Regions from separate parts of the Mycobacterium jinjuense genome, predicted to be linked through region 2. Evidence: predicted binding sites of a transcription regulator. Region 2 holds the regulator's gene; the other holds the start of a gene.
The links. Region 2 encodes LexA, which represses DNA repair genes until DNA is damaged. Its sites were predicted from a motif close to CGAACANNTGTTCG; they were not measured.

Region 1: QGN32_RS14995 (LysM peptidoglycan-binding domain-containing protein) is a predicted target of LexA. The motif match lies at 3,341-3,354, and genes of this name have one in related genera.

The regions. Positions count from the first base shown of each region.
Region 1 covers NZ_CP142362.1:3,062,574-3,069,946, forward strand. The annotation lists gene QGN32_RS14975 (DUF3073 domain-containing protein) at 1-31, opposite strand, end outside; gene ygfZ (CAF17-like 4Fe-4S cluster assembly/insertion protein YgfZ) at 157-1,227, opposite strand; gene QGN32_RS14985 (aminodeoxychorismate lyase) at 1,279-2,166, shown strand; gene QGN32_RS14990 (recombinase family protein) at 2,240-2,635, opposite strand; gene QGN32_RS14995 (LysM peptidoglycan-binding domain-containing protein) at 2,518-3,135, opposite strand; gene QGN32_RS15000 (YajG family lipoprotein) at 3,836-4,093, opposite strand; gene QGN32_RS15005 (heme-binding beta-barrel domain-containing protein) at 4,093-4,722, opposite strand; gene QGN32_RS15010 (DUF1416 domain-containing protein) at 4,946-5,248, opposite strand; gene QGN32_RS15015 (sulfurtransferase) at 5,251-6,084, opposite strand; gene QGN32_RS15020 (DUF4395 domain-containing protein) at 6,122-6,607, opposite strand; gene QGN32_RS24295 (Ms5788A family Cys-rich leader peptide) at 6,695-6,811, opposite strand; gene QGN32_RS15025 (thioredoxin family protein) at 6,817-7,239, opposite strand; gene lmeA (mannan chain length control protein LmeA) at 7,236-7,373, opposite strand, start outside.
Region 2 covers NZ_CP142362.1:464,203-471,575, forward strand. The annotation lists gene QGN32_RS02280 (LysM peptidoglycan-binding domain-containing protein) at 42-494, opposite strand; gene lexA (transcriptional repressor LexA) at 704-1,399, shown strand; gene QGN32_RS02290 (sunset domain-containing protein) at 1,396-3,414, opposite strand; gene QGN32_RS02295 (hypothetical protein) at 4,011-4,514, shown strand; gene mbp1 (microaggregate-binding protein 1) at 4,636-4,878, shown strand; gene hflX (GTPase HflX) at 4,959-6,404, opposite strand; gene dapF (diaminopimelate epimerase) at 6,450-7,322, opposite strand; gene miaA (tRNA (adenosine(37)-N6)-dimethylallyltransferase MiaA) at 7,327-7,373, opposite strand, start outside.

The DNA of each region.
Region 1 (7,373 bases), 2.5 Mb from region 2:
TCTGCTTTGCCTTTGCCCGGCCGCGGCCCATGGGGGGACCCCCTCGCGCAATAACGGAGCGGCCCGATTTGCAGGCGGCTCCGATCTGATCTGTCTTTTATCGTCCTGCCAACACTTTACCGTGCCTGGCTGCGCCGCGCTGCCAGCCCTCGGCACTCAGCGGGTTCCGCCCCGCAGCCGTTCGACCGCGCGCCGGCCCGCACCTGCGACGTCGGGCGCCGGCATCGAGTCCGCGTCGATGACGGCGGGCACCCCTGCGACGGTCAGTTCGGTGTCCGCGGGCAGCCCGCGCTTGAGCAGCGCCAGTGCGACCAGGCCTTCGTCGACGTGGTCGATCACGGTGCCGAGGCGGCCGACCGCGCGGCCGCCGGCAAGCACCGGATCACCGGTGGCGGGCCGGTCCGTCGAACCGTCGAGATGCAGCAGAACCAGCATCCGCGGCGGTTTACCGAGGTTGTGCACCCGCGCGACCGTCTCCTGTCCCCGGTAGCAGCCCTTGTCCAGGTGCACGGCGGGGCCGATCCAGCCGACCTCGTGCGGGATCGTCCGCTCGTCGGTGTCCACGCCCAGCCTGGGCCGCAGGGCGGCCACCCGATGCGCCTCGTAGGCCCACACCCCGGCGGGCCGGACCCCGGCATCGCCGAGCCGCTGCCGCCACCGTTCGACCTGGTCGCGGGGGACGACGAGGTCGAGTTCGGTGGTTTTGAGGCGGCGCAGGAAACCGCCGTCGGGGAGCGCGACGGCCGTGCGTTCGGCCGGCAGCGAACCGACGCCGAGCGCCTCGAGCACGGTGGCGTCGGCCAACCGCGGTCCGAGCAGGGACAGCACCGCCAGGTCGGCCGGCTCCACGGTGACATCGGACCAGAACACCATCTTGCGCAGATAGCTCAGCAGTGCCTCCCCGCGCGCGGATTCGGTGTCCAGATAGGTGACCCCGCCCAGCTCGGTCTGCACCCAGTGATCTTCCACACGCCCTTGACCGTCGAGGCTCAGATTCTCGGTGACCGCGCCGTCGGGTAGGTCGCTGACATGCTGTGTCGTGAGGCTGTGCAGCCACGTTTTGCGGTCGTCGCCCGTGAGGGTGAGCACGGGCCGGTGCGAGCGGTCCACGACGACGGCAGCGTCCGCCATAGCGCGTTGCTCGCCCAGCGGATCGCCGTAATGCCAGACGGCGCCGGCGTCGGGTCCGGCGTCGGGAGCAGGGGCGGCTCGTCCAGAGAATGTCACACGTCAACTCTACGTTCGGTGCGCCGAGGTCCGGGGCTACGCTTTGGGCCCATGGCTGGCGAACCCGGGGTCGTGGTGACGCTCGATGGGCGACTGCACGATCCGTCGGTGCCACTGCTGCACGCCGACGACCTCGCGGCGGTGCGCGGCGATGGTGTCTTCGAGACGATGTTGGTCCGCGGTGGTCGGCCGTGCCTACTCGAGGCCCATCTGTCCCGCCTCAGCCAGTCGGCCCGGATGGTCGATCTTGCGGCCCCCGACCTGCCACGATGGCGGGCCGCGGTGGCTGCGGCGGTGGCGCAGTGGACCGCCGGCACCAGCGACGAGGGGGTGCTGCGGTTGGTGTACAGCCGCGGCCGCGAAGGCGGCTCGTCCCCGACGGCGTACGCCACGATCGGCGCGTTGCCGGCGCGGGTCACCGACGTGCGGCGCAACGGGCTTGCCGCGCTGACGCTGGCGCGCGGGCTGCCGGCCGAGGGCACCGCCGAGATGCCGTGGCTGCTGGCCGGCGCCAAGACCCTGTCCTACGCGGTGAACATGGCCGCGCTGCGGCATGCAGAGCGGCACGGCGCGGGGGACGTGATCTTCGTCGGCTCCGACGGTTTGATCCTCGAGGGACCGCGCTCGACGGTGGTTATCGCCGCCGAGTCCGAGCCGGGCGCGGGCGATCTCGGGTTGTTCACCCCGCCGCCGTGGTTTCCGATCCTGCGCGGCACCACGCAGCAGGCGTTGTTCGAGGTGGCGCGCAACAAGGGCTACGACTGTGACTACCGCGCACTACGACCCGCAGATCTGGTTACCGCACAAGGCGTTTGGTTGGTGTCGAGCATCACCCTCGCCGCGCGGGTGCACACCCTCGACGGCAGGCCACTGCCGCCGAGCCCACTGGCGGCCGAGTTCGCCGAACTCGTCGACGCCGCGATCGTCAGTGATCGCTGATCGCTGAACCGGCCGGAAAGTGGCGAATGTATTGCGGGTGTCGTGCGTCTTGCCGCAGTCGTGAGGTCAAGGTTCAGATCAAGCACAACCAGCGACCAGCGTCTGCGCTGCCTCGGATGATGTTGGACGCGTACACAACTGAGCGTGCCAGGCGGTCGAGCTTCGCAACGATCAAGTCATCGGCCTGACCAGATTCCAGTATTGTCAGCACCTCTCGCAAAGCTGCGTTGATGTGCTTACCACTTACGCCGTCGTCGGTCAGGCGCTCGACACGCCAGCCTCGGCGCCGCGCCTCTGTCGATGGCCGCGGGCCAGGAATCGAGGGCTCGGGGGCCGTTTCAGGTTGGGCGGCTACGGGATGGTCACCACCTGCCCCGGATGAATCAGGTCCGGATTGGAGATCCCACTGGCCTCGGCGATGCGCCGGTACTGGTTGCCGTCGCCGTAGAAGCGTTCCGCGATCGCCCACAGCGTGTCTCCGGACACCACGGTGTAGGTCCGGGCCGGTTCGGGCGCGGGCGGGGGTGGCGGTGATGGTGGCGGCGGGGCCTGCTCGACGACCGGCTCGGGCGCCGGGGCCGGCTCCTGCGCGGCTGCCGGGGCGGGCTCGGGAGCCGGGGCCGCCGGCGGCGGCTCGTCGGTGTTGGTCTTCGACGACCAGGCCGCACTGTCGCCCGCGTACAGCACCAGGTTGCGGTCGTCCTGCAGCACCAGGCGCACGTTCTTCTTGCCCTTGGTGTCGCTGTGCCACACCGGCTTGTCCGGGGTGTACAGCACGAAATTGCCGTCCTTCTGCACCTCAGCCCGTACCACGTTCTGGCCGTTGGTGTCGGTGGCCCAGACCGCCTTCCCGCGCGCTTCGAGAACCAGATTGCCGTCCTTTTGCAATGTCAGCGTGTAGGCGCCGTTTTTGGAGGTGAGCGAGTCGCCCGTCCCCAACTTCTGTCCCTCTGTGAGTGTGTCTCCCACGTCCATTCCTCTCATCCGCCCCCCGGCGTCTTTGTCGGCCGGCCGGTAGGGCCAACCCTACGGTCGACCTGGCCGGGCGCAAGAGCCTTTGGGTCCCTGTGGACCCAACTATCGGCGCGGTTCGCGTCGGCGGCGCCGACTACCCGTGACCGGCCGGTGAACGGCGGGCCGCCGAGGCCGTTGTCCACCGGATGCGCGATGATGCCGCACATGCGTTCATGCCGGCCGACCTGATCGCCGCCTGCGCCCGCCGGCCCGGCCGAACCACCCGACCAACCCGAACCGGAACCGCCGACCGAGCCAACGCGTCAAATACGAACGCGCACTCAACCGACGCACCCGGCCACCACCCGACGACCCATCCTTTGACATCGGACGGAGCAAGGCGCGCCGCACCGGGGGCGCGAAGTTAATCGCTACCGGCCCTTCGGCGTCGGTGATAGCCTCGCGCGTACACAGGAGAGGAGGTGGTCCGACATCTTGAGTGACTTATGGACTTGTGAGGTGGCTGCGAGCTAGCAGCGCCAGGGGAATGAGCTGACGGCTCTTCGCGTCCTGCGCGCGCTGGCGAATTCCCCGCAGTCACCCGGCCCCCGAGCCCCTCGGTCTTGTCCGCCAGGAACACACGGCTCGGGGGCCGCTCCATCTCTGATGGCCGGTCGGAAGGACCCGCCCGGGCCGCGAAGAGGCCGGCGCCGGCTTACCCCGCGGGCCCTGGCGCGAACGTCGCGCAGGCTTTTATGGCCTGATTCCAGGTCTCGGAATCGACGCCGGGCGGCGGCCCGGCCGCAGGACCAGGCGCGGCGGGCACACCGTGGTCGCTCAGGCACTGCGCCAGCGACCCGTGCCCGGTCGGGGCATCCGATGTGGTGCTCGGCTGCTCGGCCGGGGGTTCCGAAGCGCAGCCTGCCAGGATCGTGGCCGCGGCGAGGCCCGCCGCCAGCCAGATCGCGCGCATCAGCCGACAAACCTCGACAGCCGGGCCGACAGGTGGGGAACCAGGCCGCCGTCGGCGTCGACGCGCTCCTCGACGTAGGCGAGATCGCCGCCCTCGACGATGCCGTAAAGCCGTTTCGCGCCGCCCACCAGCATCCCGGACTTACTGCGCGCCAACGCGTCCGTGACGAGTTCCCACGACGACTGTGTGAGGGGACGTCCGTAGAACAGCTCGATGTAGCCCGCGGAGTGGGCCAGCAGCAGTTCGATGGCCTGGGACTCGGAGGGGTCTGCCGGATCGTCGACGAACCGCCAGAAGCCCGATTCGCGCAGGGTGTGCGCCTCGTAGTCGCCCGATTCGCTGAGCCGCCACGACCGCGCTTCCCAGATCAGGTAATCCCCACCGTCATGGGAGACCACGATCTGCTGACCGAACCGGTAATCCCCGTGGGCGCCGCGGCCCTCGCCCTCGCCCCGCCAGACACCGACCAGCGGCAGCAGCGCCAGCAGTGCGTCGTGGAGGTTCACGCCCTCGCGGAGATTGGCGGTGTCGGCGGGTGCCGGCAGATCGCCGAACACCGGAATGTTCCGCGCGGCAGTCGTTTTCGCACGTTCGGCCGCGGCCGCGACGGCGTCGTCCCCGGACGTCACGACTCGTCGGTGACCAGCCGGTACAGCGTGTACAACGCGAACCAGGTGATCAACAGAGTCGCGGCCACCAGCAGGATTTCGAAGAACAACACCACGGGCAAGAGTCTAGTTCGTCAGCTCGGTGTCAAAATCCGGGTCCCCACCCGCCGCGAGTGACCGCATTTGCACACTGCGTGGCGGTGTGTCGCCGGGCAGACACGGTCGCTCGCGCGTACTAGGGGTGCTAGGCGACCTTGACGTCGACCTCGTGGATGCCCGCACCGGACGGCGCCACCACGGCGTCGCCGTTGCCGATCTTCGACAGCGCACGCAGCGTCCAAGTGCCGGGCGCGGCGAAGAAGCGGAAGTCGCCGGTGGCCGACGCGACCACCTCGGCGGTGAACTCGTCGGAGCTGTCCAGCAGCCGCACGAACGCGCCACCGACCGCCTGTCCGGACCCGTCCACGACGCGGCCGGTGATCACCGTCTCCTTCTCCAGGTCGACGCTGGCGGGCAACGTCAGGCCTTGTTTCGGGGCAGAGCACATAATCAACTTCCCAACTCGATCGGGGCTCCCACCAGGGAGCCGTATTCCGTCCAACTGCCGTCGTAGTTCTTGACGTTCTGGTGTCCCAACAGTTCCTGCAGCACGAACCAGGTGTGCGACGAACGCTCACCGATGCGGCAGTAGGCGATGGTCTCCTTCTCGCCGTCCAGGCCGGCCTCGGCGTACAGCTTCGCGAGGGCCTCGTCGGACTTGAAGGTGCCGTCGTCGTTGGCCGCCTTGCTCCACGGAACGTTGATGGCGCCGGGGATGTGTCCGGGCCGCTGGCTCTGCTCCTGCGGCAGGTGCGCAGGAGCCAGGATCTTGCCGGAGAACTCGTCGGGGGAGCGGACGTCGACGAGGTTCTTGGTGTCGATGGCGGCGATCACCTCGTCGCGGAAGGCCCGGATGCTGGTGTCGGGCGCCTTGGCGGTGTAGCTGGTCGCCGGGCGCTTGACCACCTCGGTGGACAGCGGACGGCCGTCGAGCTCCCACTTCTTGCGGCCGCCGTCGAGCAGCTTGACGTTCTCATGCCCGTACAGCTTGAAGTACCAGTAGGCGTACGCGGCGAACCAGTTGTTGTTGCCGCCGTACAAGATCACGGTGTCCTCGTTGGAAATGCCGCGCTCGCTCAGCAGCTTCGAGAACTGTTGCTGGTCAACGAAATCGCGTCGCACCGGATCTTGAAGGTCGGTCTTCCAGTCGATCTTGACCGCGCCCTCGATATGACCGCCGTCGTATGCGCTCGTGTCCTCGTCGACCTCGACGAACGCGGTGTTCGGGGCCTTGAGATTGCTCTCGGCCCAGTCAGCTGTGACCAGGACATCGGAGCGTGCCATAGAGGAGATCCTTTCGGTTGCTTCGAGTTTCGAAGAGCTATCCGGTTGACGGCGCGCTTGCGTTCTTCCGGAAACGCGCGACGATCGGGTAGATGTGGCAGCCAAGGCAGATGCCGAAGGCCGCGTTCAAGAAGGCCGCCACGAGCGCGAAGCCGACGGCGATCAGGCCGAGTAGCGGGAGTCCGGCCGTGAACCCGACGACGCCGATCACCGCGAAGACCAAGCCCACGAGTTGGGCGAACCTGAGCGGCGGCACCGGCTCCCTCTCGGTGACGGGTTCGAGCCGCAAGGCGATGAGACGGCTGAAGATCAGGCCGTAGGGGTGCGCGCGCGGACCACGCCACGCGCCGACGGCGAATACCACCGCCTGCACACTCAGAAGCACCGCGGCGGTCACCGGACTCAACGGCCACACCAGCAGCGTGGCCACGATCACCGCGGTGGTGAGCCAGGCCGCGAAGCGCGGTCCCCGCACGTCCACCTGGTCAGGCGTCTGGGTTTTCGACAGCTCGGTCGTTGACATTCATGTGCTCCTGTTGCAGTCATGGGCTGGGCTGGGATTGACCACACGGGTCGCTCCCGAGTGCGGCGCGAAGAAGGGCGCGGCTACTCAGCAGCTGCAACAACAACAACAAGAACCCGCGACGCGGCACAGATCGACTGCGCGGCGCTTAGTGAGCATCGGCTCGAGGCGGGCGGACACGGCGGACAGCTTACCAATCGACATGGTGATCAAGCCAACAGCGGTTCCAGCGCCGAGCGCAGGTCGGCGGCCCTCGGGACGCCGTGGGTTCGGTACCGCGGTCGGCCCCGCTTGTCGAACACGATGGTGGTGGGCAGCGAGAGCACCGAAAGCCGCCGCGCCGCTTGCGGGTTGGCGTCCAGGTCGATTTCGACGTGCGCCACGGCGGGCAGCTCCTCACACACTTCATCGACGACCCGGCGCACCGCCGCGCAGGGCCCGCACCACACGGCGGAGAAGTGCACGACCGTGGGCCCGGTTGACGACAAGCCCAGGTCGCTGGTGTCGATGTTGGCCGCGTCCTCGCTCGCCTTGAGCAGCCCGGATCGCAGCGCGAGCAGCCGTCCGATCACGTACGCCACGCCGAGCGCCGCGATGAGCACGGTGATCACCAAAACCCAGGAAGAGCTCATGACAGGTTGAACTCCTCGAGGGCCAGCGTTACTCCCTCGGCGATGCCTTCGATGATGATGTCGGAGCCACGGGCGCCCTGCGCCGTGGGCGCCAGCCCGAACGGCAGCTTCTGGCCGGGCAGGCTCGCGCTGAA
Region 2 (7,373 bases):
ACACGTGCGCACCAAGCTCTTTACGGCCCAACCAACGGATGTCAGCCGACCGGCGCTATGAGCGTCTGCCCGGCGTCCAGCGCAACCGAGTCGAGTTGGTTGAGTTCGCGAATCCGGTCCGCCACCTGGCCCACAGGGGCGCCGGGCGCCACCCGCTGGGCCACCTGGTGCAGGCTCTCGCCGGTTTGAACCTGGATCACCGCGAGCCGGTCCGGAACGGCGGCCGGGGTGGTGCCGACCACGCCGCCGAACTGGGCCACCAGGCCCAGCCACACCGTGATCGCTGCCGCCACCAACGCAAGGAGCACGGTGGCACCCGGTGTGATCGGCCGCCGCCGGTGCGAGGCGCGCGACATCAGTACGCCGGTGCCCCGATACCGAACCGGCGCCCCGCCCGGTCGGGTGGACAAGGGGCGCCGACGGGCACCAGCAGGCCTGATGCCGGGCCTGAGCACGCGCGGGGCCTGAACTTCCTGGGAGTCGAGGATCGTCATCTTCCTGCCTTCCGGTCCGTTGGTTTTCGCTCTTGTGTTCGAACATACTCGCTCACATGTTCGAACGATAGAACATGTGATCGAACTGTGGCCAAACGATAGGACAGGGCACCGACAAGAAATTCGGGCGCATTCCCCGGCGATGGCGCTCCCGACACGCCTCGAACACATGTTTGATTAATCCTGTGCCGCGGGCTACATTCGGCGGCATGGACTCCAGCAGCGATACACCGGACGGCACGGGCGGGGGCCGAACGCTCGACCCTGGTCTAACCGAACGCCAGCGCACCATTCTCGACGTGATCCGCTCATCGGTCACCACTCGCGGCTATCCCCCGAGCATCAGGGAGATCGGCGACGCGGTCGGGCTGACGTCCACCTCCTCGGTGGCCCACCAGTTGCGCACCCTGGAGCGCAAGGGTTACCTACGGCGTGACCCCAACCGCCCGCGCGCGGTCGACGTGCGTGGCGCCGACGAGGCTGTGAGCCCGATCGTCACCACCGATGTCGCCGGCTCCGACGCGCTTCCGGAGCCGACGTTCGTGCCGGTGCTCGGCCGGATCGCCGCCGGCGGACCGATCCTCGCCGAGGAGGCCGTCGAGGACGTCTTCCCGCTACCGCGCGAACTGGTCGGCGAGGGCTCGCTTTTCCTGCTCAAAGTGGTCGGTGACTCGATGGTCGACGCGGCGATCTGCGACGGCGACTGGGTGGTCGTGCGTCAGCAGAACGTCGCCGACAACGGCGATATCGTGGCCGCGATGATCGATGGTGAGGCCACGGTGAAGACGTTCAAACGCACCCGCGGTCAGGTGTGGTTGATGCCCCACAACCCAGCCTTCGACCCGATCCCGGGGAACGACGCCGCAGTGCTCGGCAAGGTCGTCACCGTCATCCGGAAGATCTAGTCGGCTCGGACGAAACCGTTCGTACGCGCGAATTCTTCGCTGGAGAACCATATTTCGGCGCGTACCTCGTCATAGCCGGCGGTGTAGGGCAGCCAGTACCGGCCGGTTTGGGTATCGGCCTTGATCGGATATCCCTCCGGCGGCTGCCCGGAGTCATCGACCGGTAGGCGGAAAGCCGGGCTCGGCACTTCCGGTTCGTCGACGACGATCTTCGCGTGACGTCCCGTGTCGGTCAGCGGATCCCATTGAGCGGGTTCGGCTTCGGACTCGGGTTCGATCGATTCGACGGGTTCGACAGGTGTTTCCCGCTCATCGGCGTCGCCGTCCTCGACCCCCCGCTCTTCGACGGTCGGTATTCGCGTCGGCGCGGTGTCGACGTCGTCGGGATTCTCCTCGGCCTCGCCGAGTTCGCCCGCGTCTCCCGCGGCGTCGGTACCGGTCGGCGCCTCCCATGGATTGGCCGGCGACGTGTCCCCGGCACTGCCAAGCGGCGCAAGCGCGCCCAGACCCTCACTGGCATAGCGGTCACCGAACATCGCCGCTGACTCGTCGCCGCCGCTCGACGACTGCTCGTCCGCACCCACTGTGCTGTAGGGCTGTTCGCCGTCGTACCTGTCGTCGTAGCGGTCCTCCACGGCCTCGGGACGATCGACGTCGCCGCCGCGGCGATTTCGCATGCCGGCGAACACCACCAGGCCGACGAGCAGGAGCACCGGCACGATCGCGAGCAGCCACCACCAACTGAACATAAGCCAGTTCCGGTCGCCGCCTGAGTCCGAGGCCCCGGAGGCGTTCGGCGTTTCGGACCCCTGCCGAGCGGGCACCTCGAGGCCGGCCAACTCGCCCGCCAGATTCGGTGGCTCCGTAGAGAACTCGCCCGTCGACTGGTCCCAGGACACCACGCCGCCGGTGAACCGCTGCGTGATGACGTTGTCCTTCTCGGTCTGGTCGGCCATCGGTGCGCCGAGTGTGCCCTCGGCGCCGTCCAGCTTGTCCCAGGCTGCGCTCATCGCGCCGCGCATCAGTACCGCGCCGTGGTCCGGCGTCCAGAAGATCACGGGCTTGTCTTCGGCGGCGAACCTCGACATGCGGCTTGCGGTGGGCAGACCGCCGTCGGTTTCGCTGGAAATCGGAAATCCGAGATCCCCCTCGGGCCCGCCGAGGCTTTCATACTTCGCGAGTACCTGACCCGTCACGACTCGCGCGCCTGTCGACGGGCTGTAGAAGATCTTGCCGCCGGCGAAGTTCTGCCCAAGGCCGTCCTTGCCTATCGGATAGGGCGGTCCCTCTGCGGCGCCGAGCGGTCCCAGCGGCCCTCCGGCCGCGCGGCGGGCCGCGTTGATCGCGGAGACCGGATCGCCTGGCACCTCCAGATCCGTCAACTGCCCGGCAAGGTCCGGCGGCACGGTGGTGAAATTCTTGTCGCGAGTGTTGTAGGTGATCTCACCGCCGGTGAACTTCTGGGTGATCAGGTCACCGCGGTAGCTTTCGTCCTCCGCGGGCACTCCGAGTGTCCCCGACGATCCACCCAACTTGTCCCACGCGGCATTGATCGGCCCGCGCACCACCCGCGCGCCGGTGTCCGATGTCCAGAAGATCACCGGCTTGTCGCTGGCGCTGAACGTGACGTTGAAGCTGCCCGGGGCCCGGCCCGGACCGTCGTCCATGGTCGGGAACCCCAAATCACTGTCGGCGGGCCCGCCGAGTGATTCGTACTTCTCCAGGATCGCGCCCCGCATGAAGTGAGCGCCGGTGTCAGGGGTGAAGAACACCTTGCCGCCGGCGTAGTCCTGCGCAAACCCCTCGCCCACCGGGTATACCTCGCCCTGTTTGGGACCCAGGGGGCCGCCGTCACCGCCGCTGGCCTCCCATGCCGCTGTGATCGCGGTATTCGCGGCGTCGGATTCCGGCGAGGCGCCCGCCACCGGTGCCAGCAGTAGAGTTACGGCGCCCATGAGCAGACCGATCGCCACTCGGCCCCACACCGTGGTCCTCCGGCTGTTCTGCCCGATCATTCGTCCTCCCGGGTCGGCACGAAATTTCGCTCGAAGATTTCGTGCCCGTCATCTGTCAGCAGACGTCAACTACCAACGAACACGCCGATCTTGCGAAGAAAATACCTGCCAATCCCTCATTCGCTGTGGATAACCCCGCGTGCCGCGCGGATTAGTGCAGTCCGACCCGCGGCCCAAGGCCGAAGTTTTCCTCTCGACCGCGGCGGAATGGTGCCAAAAAACAGTTTGCACACGAACACCGAGAATGGCTTAGGCCACCGGATATCCGCCGGAATATCGGTAGCCAGCAGGCATGGCACACATCCGCTTTGCGGCTGACTGCGATCTTTGCGTCCCGCCCACTCGGCGACGAGGTTCAACCGGTGTGTTGGTCGCCACGAGCCCACGTCGTTCCGCGCCTAAACTCGAAGCCATGTTTTCCCGGGTGAGCCTGACCCACTGGGATGTTTTCACCGCCGACCTGACGAACGGCGACATCGCTGCGCTGAGCCGCTGCGCGTCGACGAATTGGCCGCAGATGAGTTACGCCGCGGGCAGGAGGTGTCGGTTCGTGTATTGCTCTGGCGTATATCGGCTTTACCGCCGACCGAATCGTGATGAGTGAAATCCTCGAAGTTCGCGAGCGGCGCCAACCGCTCACCTTCACGTTCGACGACATGAACCGGTACCACGGCGGTCACTCCCCGGCCGGAGTGGCCATGGCGTTCAAAGTGATGCAACGCGCCTTCGCGATGCTCTCCCCTGACGAGCCACCCGATCGCCGATCGATCACCGTGCGCACCGCGTTTCGCGGCCCCGGCGGCCGGGACGGTTTCGAGGCGGTCAGCCGCGCGGTGTCGGACGACCGCTACACCGTGGACCGTTCACTGGTGCGAGGCGACAGAGGTCGCCTGCTCGAAGATTTCGTGTTCGTCGTGGGCATTGCGGATCGCGGCGTGACGTTGCTGCTGCGCGAAGGATTCGTCACCGACGAGTTCATCGACCTGGCCCGTACCAAGGACCGGACGGCTCCCCAAGAAGCCCGCCTCGATCATCTGAAGGCGCAACTGGCGCAACGCGTGATGTCGGCGTCCGCTCCCGCGGTGTTTGCGGTCGACTGAGCCACGGCTGTGCGGTTTCACCGCTGTGAGCTGACTCACCGAGTCCGGTTTATCCGATTGACGAACCGGCGCATCGGGTATTGGAGGGCCACGAGAAACGATCGGCAAGGAGGAAGGCGCAGTGTCCGACAAGAACAACAGTGGACCCGAGGAAGCCGTCAAGGGCGTCGTCGAGGGAGTGAAGGGTAAGGCCAAGGAGGTGCTCGGCGCCGTCGCGGGTCGAGACGACCTGTATCGCGAGGGTCAGGCGCAGCAGGACAAGGCTGACGCGCAGCGTAACGCCGCGCAGAAGGAAGCCGAAGCCGAGAGTGCACGGGCCGCGGCCAAGACCGCCGAGAAGCGCCAAGAATCCGAGCAGGAGTAGTTCGGTACCAAACGCGAGAGGCGCAGAGGGATGAAACCCTTTGCGCCTCTTCGCTATGCGCAGACGTCGCGGCGACGGGCTCAGAACGTCGCGTATTCGCGCAGGGTCGCGGCCAGTGGAACCGGCACTCGCGCCTTGATCCTCGTGCCTTCGGCGGTGTGCTCGGTGGCGTCGACACGCCCGTCGGCGTGGACGCGGTTGACGAGATCGCCGCGGTCGTAGGGAATTGTGACGTCGATCGTGGTGTCTGTCGGTGGAATCAACTCCGCCATCCGCTGCTGCAGACGGTCCAGTCCCTCGCCGGTGCGCGCCGAGACGAACACCGCGTCGGGCAGCGCACCGCGCAACTGCGCCAGTGTCAGACCGTCGGCGGCGTCGATCTTGTTGACCACCAACAACTCCGGCGCCGGCGGTGCGTCGTGGTCGGCTAGACCTGATGTCGCCGGCCGCGCAGCTCCGATGACCTCGTTGACGACCTCGCGCACGGCGTTGATCTGGGCCAGCGGGTTGACGTCGGACCCGTCGACCACGTGCACCAGCAGATCGGCGTCGACGACCTCTTCCAACGTGGAGCGGAACGCCTCCACCAACTGGGTGGGCAGATGGCGGACGAACCCGACCGTGTCGGTCAGTACGAAAGATCTGCCGTCGGCGAATTCGCCTCGGCGCGTTGTCGGTTCGAGCGTCGCGAACAACGCGTTCTCCACCAGTACCCCCGCACCGGTCAGCGCGTTGAGCAGACTCGACTTACCGGCATTGGTGTAGCCGACGATGGCGATCGACGGCACCTCGCTGCGGCGCCTGCCTCTGCGCTGCGTGTCGCGGATCTTCTTCATGTCCTTGATGTCGCGGCGTAGTTTGGCCATTCGCTCGCGGATGCGGCGACGGTCGGTCTCGATCTTGGTCTCACCGGGACCGCGCGTGCCCACCCCGCCCCCGGCTCCACCGGCACGACCGCCGGCCTGCCGGGACATCGATTCGCCCCAGCCGCGCAGCCTGGGCAGCATGTACTCCATCTGAGCCAGGGTGACCTGCGCTTTGCCTTCCCGGCTGGTCGCGTGCTGGGCGAAGATGTCGAGGATGAGCGCGGTGCGGTCGATGACCTTGACCTTGACCGCCTTCTCCAGGGCCGTCAGCTGGGCGGGGCTGAGCTCACCGTCGCAGATGACGGTGTCGGCTCCGGTCGCGAGGACGATCTCGCGAAGTTCGGCGGCCTTACCCGAGCCGATATAGGTGGAGGCGTCCGGTTTGTCGCGGCGCTGAATCACCCCTTCGAGCACCTCCGAACCGGCCGTCTCGGCGAGTGCGGCGAGTTCGGCCAGGCTGGCTTCGGCGTCGGCCGAACTTCCTTCGGTCCAAACGCCCACCAGCACCACGCGTTCCAGGCGCAGTTGGCGGTATTCGACCTCGGAGACGTCGGTGAGTTCGGTCGACAGACCGGCCACGCGGCGCAGTGCCGTGCGGTCTTCGAGGGCCAGTTCACCCGCGCTCGGGGTGTGGCGGATAGGAGGATCGGGATACGTCATAGGCGAATAGAGATTCGCACGGAGATCACTTTTCATGCACCCCAATTAACGTTGCGCAAGGCTCCACCATTCCTCGGACAGCTCACCATGGGCCACCAGAACCGAGGGTCCACGCAGGAAACTGCTGGCGTCGGTGATGGTGACCGAGACTTCGCCGCCAGGAATCCGCACGTCGACGCTGCCGGTGCCGGCGCCGCTGAAGGCCAGCGCCGCGACGGCCGCGGCGACGGTGCCGGTTCCGCACGACCGGGTCTCGCCGACGCCGCGTTCGTGCACGCGCATCGATACCGCGCCGTTCGCCGGCGCCGTCATCACCTCGACGTTCACGCCCTCGGGAAACTGCGCGGTGTCGAAGTGCACCGGTGCCCCGATGTCGAGCGCGGACAGTTCTTCGACGGTCAGGTCGGGGTCGAGGCAGGCCAGATGCGGATTTCCGACGTCGACCGCGAGTCCCGCGAACGGCCTGCCGCCCACGATCGCTTCGCCGGCACCCAGTTGGTTCACCTTGCCCATCTCGACCGTGACGTCGGCGGTGGTCTCGTCCCAGGCATGCAGCACCACCGGACGCGGACCGGCCAGCGAGCCGACCACGAACTCGTCGCGGTCCGCCAGTCCGCTCACGCGCAGGTAATGGGCGAACACCCGCACTCCGTTGCCACACATCTGCGCGACCGACCCGTCGGCATTGCGGTAATCCATGTACCAGTTCTCCCCCGCGACGCCTTCCGGCAACTGCTCGAAAAGACCCGCCCGGTGCGCGGCCTGCGCGGTAGTCACCCGCAGCACACCGTCGGCGCCCAGCCCGCGGCGGCGGTCGCACAGTGCGGCGACCGATCTCGGTGACAGCGTCAGTTCGAAGTCGAGGTCAGGTAGCAGCACGAAGTCGTTCTGCGTCCCGTGGCCTTTGGCGAACTTCACCTGTTCAGGGTACGTCCCGCCACACTCGCACCGTGTCCTCGAGGAGGTCCG